Blastopirellula sediminis: one gene and its partner. The protein of the gene in region 2 binds, or shares a complex with, the protein of the main gene of each other region. Links are inferred from orthologs where the notes say so. Each region holds a gene or a part of one and is shown on either strand. Other genes may lie near its edges.

Region 1 (3,861 bases), 2.6 Mb from region 2 along the record:
TGGCCAAGCGGAACTTGCCATCCATTTCGATGGCCAGCTTTTCGAGAATCGGCATCAACAATTGGCAAGGCTGACACCAAACGGCCCAAAAATCGACAATGACCGGGACCTCACGCGAGCGCTCCAGCACCTCGGCCTCGAAGTTCTCGAGCGTCACATCGACAATCCAGGGGCTCTTCTTCGGCATGATTGACAATCACGTTTGTGAAAAAAAGGGAAGAATAGTCACCCTGTGGAGGGTTCGCCATTCTTGCGGAGAAACGAAAAACCCGAAAAATCAGACTTTGAGCAACTAACGCTTCCCGAGTTTACACTAACTTCCCCCGTTCGCCGAACCGCCGATGCCGCCAGCCGATCACGATCGCTTCGCAGCCCGACGCAACAAGCTTCGCCGCTTGGTGAAGAAGAGCGGCGCGTCTGCGATCCTGGTGACCAACGTCTCGAACGTCACCTACCTGACGGGGTTCACCGGCCATGACAGCTATCTGCTGGTCTCGGCCGATACGGAAGTGCTCCTCAGCGATCCCCGCTATTCGCAACAGGTCGAAGAACAATGCCCCGGGCTGGAGCTCGCCAGCCGCGCTCCCGGCAAGTCGATCCTGGCGACCGTGCAAAAACTGGTCAAATCGGTGGGGGTCAACCAGCTCGCGTTTGAAGCCGCTTCGGTCACTGTCGCCGAGCGCGACACGCTCGCCGAAAAGCTGACCGGCGTTTCGCTAATTCCCACCACGGGACTAGTAGAAGAGCTCCGCGAGATCAAAGACGCCGAGGAGATCGCGACGATCCGTCAGGCGATCCACTGTGCCGAGAAGGCGTTCGCCGCGGTTCGCGCCGCGATGCACAAGGAACAGACCGAGCGGCAAGTCGCCGCCGACCTCGAATATCAAGTCCGTCGCTTTGGCGGCTCCGGGCTCAGCTTTCCGCCGATCGTCGGCGTGGGAGAGCGAGCGGCCCTTCCTCATGGCGTTCCCACCGACAAGAAGATCGGCGAAGACAGCTTCGTTTTGATCGACTGGGGAGCGGTCGTAGGGGGGTACGTGAGCGACTTGACGCGTGTTTTAGCGACCGGTAAAATTTCGCCCAAAATCAAGCGGATTTACGACATTGTCTTGCAGGCCCAGCTCCGCGCGATCGATGCGATCAAGCCTGGCGCGTTGCTGTGCGACGTTGATAAAACGGCCCGCGATGTGATCGCCGAGGCCGGTTTTGGCAAGCGATTCGGTCATGGCCTGGGCCATGGAATCGGCCTCAACGTCCATGAGTCGCCCCGATTTAACAGTTCTCAAACCCGCCCCCTGCAGGTAGGCATGGTGGTCACCGTGGAGCCGGGCATCTATATTCCTGGGTTTGGCGGCGTCCGCATTGAGGACGATGTGCTGGTCACAAAAACCGGCCACGAAGTTTTAACCAGCGTACCGAAAGATTTCGACGAGAGCGTTATCGACTGATCGTTAACGCTTCCTTTCCCATAAGACCAAGCGGCACGTAAGCCGCGTTCCGGAGACCTTCCATCCATGGCCAAGTCCGAGCCCGCTACCGGCGGCGTCTTTGATCTCGATCGATTGCGACAACTCATCGAACTGATGAAAGAGCACGAGCTTTCGGAAATCGACCTCCGGGAAGGGGAAAAGCAGATTCAGATGAAGCGCGGCTCGGCCGTCGCTTACGCCCCGGCCCCGATGCCGGTCGCTGCGGCTCCGGCCCCGGTCGCCAGCAGCGCCGCCGCTCCGTCGGCCGCCGCCGAAGACTCGCACCTGGTGACGATCAACAGCCCGATGGTCGGCACGTTCTACGCCAAGCCGAAACCGGACTCCGAGAATTTCGCCAAAGTCGGCGATCACATCGGCGAAGAGTCGGTCGTCTGCATCATCGAAGCGATGAAGGTCTTCAACGAAATCAAAGCCGAAATGACCGGCAAGATCGTCGCCGTCCTGGCCAAGAATGAAGACCCGGTCGAATACGGCCAGCCGTTGTTCAAGGTTGACCCGCGCGGCTAAGTCGCGCGTCTCCGTCCCGCATCCGGACCACCCCATGTATAACCGCATTCTGATCGCGAATCGCGGCGAAATCGCCCTGCGTATTATTCGCGCGTGTAAAGAACTTGGCGTCGAAACGGTCGCTATCTACAGCGAAGCCGATCGCGGCGCGTCGTATCTCGAACTGGCCGACGAAGCATATTGCGTCGGCCCGGCCAAAAGCGCCCAAAGCTACCTGAAGATCGATCGCGTCATCAGCGCCGCCGAAGTCGGCAACGTCGAAGCGATCCATCCCGGCTACGGCTTTTTGGCGGAGAACGCCCAGTTCAACGAGATCTGCCGCAGTTGCAACATCGACTTCATCGGTCCTTCGCCTGACGCGATGCAGCGTCTCGGCGATAAGAACGAAGCTCGCAAGATGGCTCGCGAAGCCAGCGTGCCGGTCGTGCCCGGTTCGGACGGGCTGATCGAAGATCACGAAGAGGCGATGAAAATCGCCCACCAGATCGGCTTCCCGGTTCTGATCAAAGCGACTGCCGGCGGCGGCGGTAAAGGGATGCGCGTCGCCGCAAACGACCTGGTCCTGAAGACCGCGCTGCAGCAAGCCCAGACCGAAGCCCAAGCCGCCTTCGGCAATGGCGGCGTCTATCTCGAAAAGTATGTCGAGCACCCGCGTCACGTCGAAGTCCAGGTGATCGCCGACCAGCATGGCAACGTCGTTCACTTGTACGAGCGCGAATGCTCAACGCAGCGTCGCCACCAGAAGCTGATCGAAGAAAGCCCGGCGCCGAACCTATCGCCCGAAACCCGCGAAGCGATCTGCGCCGCGGCGGTTCGCATGATCCAAGGCGCCAACTACCACAACGCCGGTACGGTCGAGTTCATCGTCGACAAGGACGAAAACTTCTACTTCATCGAAGTCAACGCGCGCATCCAGGTCGAACACCCGGTAACCGAAATGGTGACCGGCATCGACCTGATCCAGACGCAGATTCGGGTCGCGGCCGGCGAAAAGCTGCCGTTCACCCAGGAAGACATCAAGATCCAAGGCGCCGCGATTGAATGTCGCATCAACGCCGAAGATCCCGATCGCAACTTCATGCCGTGCCCCGGCAAAATCGAGCGATTCATCGCTCCCGGCGGCCCCGGCGTTCGTTTCGATTCGCACGTCTCCGCCGGCTACACCGTTCCGCCTCATTACGATTCGATGATCGGAAAGCTGATCGTCCATCGCAAGACGCGCGAAGACGCGATTCGCTGCATGCTGCGAGCGCTCGACGAGATCCGGACCGACGGCATCCGCACCACGGCGCCGTTCCACAAGATGTTGCTAAACCACTCGGCCTTCGCCGAAGGGAAGATCGACACCACGTTCGTCGAACGGACCTTTTTGCAGTCGTAGCGGGCCGCCGCTACGACATGCGAATAAAAATTTTGCGTTTGCGCTCGTTCTTCAACGCGCAACGCAGCGCCTCACCATCGCTGTTGCGGCGTCAGGTTTCCCATACGGTCGCCTGACTCGTCAGCAGGGGGAAATTTTAAACCCCAGCGTAAAGTGGGTAAACTTGTGGCGCAGCCCCCGCTCAATACAATCAAATCGTTACTCTCCCTGCCGCAAAATCGGCAGTAGTTACCAAATACGCCGAAACGCGTCCGCTTTCACCGGTCCGTCAGGAGTCACCCATGTCGAACACGCTGGCACGTCCCCCGAAAAAGCAACACAACTTCCGCCGTGTGGCGATCCTGTTCGCCGGTGGTCCGGCGCCGGCCGCCAATGCGGTGATTTCGACCGCGGCGGTTTCGTTCCTCCGCAACGACGTCGAAGTGCTCGGCATTAAGCACGGCTACTCGAACCTGATGCAGTTCGGCGAAGACCGCCCGATGG
Region 2 (3,821 bases):
CCTTCCCCTTTTTTATCGCTCCGATCGCCATCAGGCCCCGATGGGCGATTTGAATTTCATCGCCGCTGGTATTGACGAAGTACTGATCATGTCCGCCGCTGCCGACCTCCAGTTCGTAGTTCCGCACCGCGATGTAGTTCTGCTGTTCCGCCGTTAACTTTTCAAAGCCGACGTCGTAGTAGTGAAGCGTAATGAACTCTTCCGCGTCGTCGACGCCGTCCAGGATCGCTAATCCTTTGGCGGCGTATTCGCGAACCATTTCATCTTCGTTTTCGCTCTGCTGCTTCTGCAAATACGCTTTGGCGTTCGCGTCTGGGTTGCGGGCGTAAGCGATGAGCGCCTCAGAAAAGTTATACATGTGGGGGAATTCGCCGCTGATTGGCTCCAGCTGCGAGAGTTGCGGCAACAACAATTCGTGTGGGACCGATATTTGCAGCTCATTCAGCGCTTTTAGATTGGATGCGAACTGGATGTTCGCCGAATTGAACCGTTCACTCTTCAGGATGGCGGCGACCGCGCGTTGACGATCGATGGTCAACAGCAGTCCAGGCGCTTCGTCATCTACCGAACTATCTTCTAGTGCCAGTAGCGGCTCTAGCGCCGGGAAGATCGCTTGCAGAAACTTCTCGTCACGACGTCCTTCCTCGAGCCCACGTTGAATTCCCAGCATTCCCCAGCCGCGAACCTGGTCATCATCGTCGGCCAGCAGCGTCGTAAGCGGCTTGACGCATTCTTCCGTGCCGATCTTTCCGAGCAGAATGGCCGCGTTCCGTCGGACTTCCGCGGCAGGATGCGTTGCAAATCTGGCAAGCGGTTTCGCCGCGGCGGATGGAGAAGTCTCTTCCAGGGCGTCGCAAAGGCGAGTGAACGCCCACTCGTCATCCAGAGGGAATTTTGGCATCGGAAACTTTTGAGAGTATGCCCGTTCCGAACTCAATTCTGCGATCAATAGCGGGATGGCTTGCGTGCCAAGCGACTTTACACGCGAGACTCGATTACGATCGTCGCCAGGAACGTAAAGCTGGTCGATCAGCGTCTGGATTTCGTCAGGCGACGCGACTCGATGAGATTTAGGAAAATCGGGCACAGCTGATGGTGCGACAGTTTCGGCTTCGTCGGTCGGTTCGTCCGACTGCATATTGCACGCGCCGATCCATGGTAAGAGCGCGGCGACGAGGATGACGGCGGTTGAGATCGCAATTCGCATGAGCGATTTCCCTGGCGGAATTAGTACCGAGCGATGGCCATCATAATCTGAAGTGGTTGTCTGGGAAATCTCGCGGCGACTGACAGGCAGGTTGTTTCCTTCCCGCGCAAAAAAATAGGCTGGGTCGAAACCCAGCCTTTGTTTTGAACGCGTGTTTGTAAAGGCAGGCACGGCCTGCCCTACCGACTACTTGCCGCAGTAGTCGATCGCGCGGGCGATTTCGCTCTTCAGGCGAGCACGCGGGACGATGCGGTCGACGAAACCATGTTCCAGCAGGAATTCGCTGGTCTGGAAGCCGTCCGGCAGTTCGATGCGAATGGTCGCTTTGATCGTACGCGGGCCGGCGAAGCCGATCAGCGCTTTCGGTTCGGCGAAGATCAAGTCCCCCAGCGACGCAAAGCTGGCGGCGACGCCGCCCATGGTCGGGTTGGTCAGAACCGAAATGAACAGACCGCCCATTTCGTGATAGCGAGCCAGCGCGGCGGTTACCTTGGCCATCTGCATCAGGGAGAGAATCCCTTCGTGCATACGAGCTCCACCGCCGGAGCCGCTGATGATGATGAGCGGCAGGTTTTGATCGGCGGCTCGTTCGACCAGGCGAGCGAGACGTTCGCCGACGACCGAACCCATGCTTCCCATGATGAAGGCCGAGTCAGTGACGCCGATGGCGACGCGACGAGCGCGAATCATGCCGCAGCCGGTCAGGGCCGCATCACGCAGACCGGTTCGCTTTTGTTCCGCGACCAGGCGATCGGCGTATTTCTTTTGGTCGGCGAACTTGAGCGGGTCGGTCGGCATCAGCTCGGCGTCCCACTCTTCGAAGGTGCCGCTATCGAGCACTTGCTCCATGCGATCGGCGGCCGAGACGTACCAGTGATGTTCGCATTCGGGACAAACGCTGAGCAATTCTTCGGCTTGCTTGCGGAAGATCACCGCCTGGCATCCGGGGCAGCGTTGCCACAGACCTTCCGGCACTCCGCGTTTGGCACGTTTGACACCTTCGGCGGCGGCTGCAGCGGCGGCGAACTCAGGCGTAGTCGACGACATTCGATTTCCTTCTGGCTGTTGCCGCCGACAGTGGCGGTACTTTTATTCTAATTAACGAAGGGCGGGTTGGGGGGAGATTTCGATCAGTTCCCAACTGCCGCAGTTACCTTCTTCGGCTTTCCAAAGGTCGCCGATGCAGTGATGTAGCAATTCGCAGCGAATCACCGACGCGATCGGCTCGGGCGTTACGATCGCGGCAACGCTTTTTGAGTTTTGATATTTCTTACAAATCTTGTCCAGGGCGGTCCGTACGCGACTACGAGCGTCCGCTAGCATCTCTCCCTCAGGTGGGCAGATGCCATCCGGGTTTTCCTGCCATTGTCGATAGACTTTCGGCTGGTTCTGCTTCACTTCGGTGATCAGTTTCCCTTGCCACAGTCCGACGTCCAGGTTCCGAAACTTGTCGATCTTTTTCACCTTGGCCATGTGGACCTTGGCGATGATTTCGGCCGCTTGCACCGCCGGTTGGCAGGGGCCGCAGTAGACGACGTCGATCGAGAGATCGGCCATCTCATGGGCCGCGTGCTGGACCTGAGTAATACCTTTGTCGCTAAGCGGAACGTTTAACGTGCCGCGGATCCGGCCTTGTATGTCGTAGTCGGTACAGCCGGGACGAATGAGCGCAACGCGCAACATATAAAAGCTACACCTATGCTGATCAGGAGGCGGCGACCGCGGCCGAATTCAGGTCGCGGACTGCCGTGATGTAGTCCGGTTTGCCGAAAATGGCCGACCCGACTACCAACAAGTCTGCGCCCGCTTCCGTGCAGCGCCCAATAGTATCCAAATTTACGCCGCCGTCGATCTCAATCAGCACGTCGGAATTGATCCGCCGTACCTCTCGGATTTTGTCGAGGGCGACCGGATTGAACGACTGACCGCCGAAACCGGCGTTGACGCTCATCATTAACGCGAGATCCGCCTCGGGCAGGGCGTCGAAGATGACGTCGACCGGGGTGTCGGGATTAATCGCCACGCCGGCGCCGCAGCCCAGAGAGTGGATTTCTCGCAAGGTGCTAGCGACGTCATCGACAGCTTCGGCGTGAATGGTGATCACGTCGGCGCCTGCCTCATGGAATTGTCGGATGTACTGCTGCGGCTTCTCGATCATCAAATGAACGTCGAGCGGCAGATCGGTCAATTTTCGGAACGCGGCGACAATCGGCATTCCGTAGGTCATGTTTGGGACAAATATGCCGTCCATCACATCCAGATGCAGAGCTTTCACGCCGGCTGCTAGCAAGCGCTCAACCTCACGCTCCAAGTTGGCGAAGTCGCACAACAAGAGCGAGGGGAGAATAACAGGCGCAGCTTCACGAAGCTGAGCTAGGTGGTCGCGTGACATATGTCTTAAGAAGCTAGTGCGTCAGGATAAATGTGGTTTGCTCAATTCGCCGCAAGTGACGAAACCGGTCTGTAGGCTAAGACGCTGGGTAAAGAAGTTGGGGGACGACTGCGTAAACTGCCGTAAAGGAATTAAAAGCCTACGTTACTCCGGGACATTTCCAGTTCGGCCAATTGTAACAACGGCCACACAGCGAGTCAGCGCCCTGAACGAGGCATTGAC

The links. The genes of interacting proteins can lie anywhere in the genome.
Region 1: the proteins of accD (region 2) and accB are in contact, whole or in part, in a solved structure (PDB 8UXZ), measured with the Escherichia coli proteins. The link is inferred for Blastopirellula sediminis from one-to-one orthologs.

Annotation. Positions count from the first base shown.
Region 1 is NZ_JAJKFT010000010.1:3,556,485-3,560,345, reverse strand. The notes cover bases 384-3,255. They hold accB (acetyl-CoA carboxylase biotin carboxyl carrier protein), read left to right. Parts: upstream 384-1,514; coding sequence 1,515-1,997; downstream 1,998-3,255. Other genes in these bases: accC (acetyl-CoA carboxylase biotin carboxylase subunit), read left to right, coding at 2,032-3,255; LOC68_RS26075 (M24 family metallopeptidase), read left to right, coding at 384-1,448. In the rest of the region: tetratricopeptide repeat protein, read right to left, coding at 1-187; more of M24 family metallopeptidase, read left to right, coding at 342-383; more of accC, read left to right, coding at 3,256-3,378; 6-phosphofructokinase, read left to right, coding at 3,660-3,861. UniProt on the Escherichia coli protein: This protein is a component of the acetyl coenzyme A carboxylase complex; first, biotin carboxylase catalyzes the carboxylation of the carrier protein and then the transcarboxylase transfers the carboxyl group to form malonyl-CoA.
Region 2 is NZ_JAJKFT010000010.1:907,592-911,412, reverse strand. What follows is about bases 325-3,156. They hold accD (acetyl-CoA carboxylase, carboxyltransferase subunit beta), read right to left. Parts: upstream 2,255-3,156; coding sequence 1,394-2,254; downstream 325-1,393. Other genes in these bases: rpe (ribulose-phosphate 3-epimerase), read right to left, coding at 2,913-3,156; LOC68_RS15315 (histidine phosphatase family protein), read right to left, coding at 2,306-2,890; LOC68_RS15325 (DMP19 family protein), read right to left, coding at 325-1,207. Outside these bases: more of DMP19 family protein, read right to left, coding at 1-324; more of rpe, read right to left, coding at 3,157-3,599.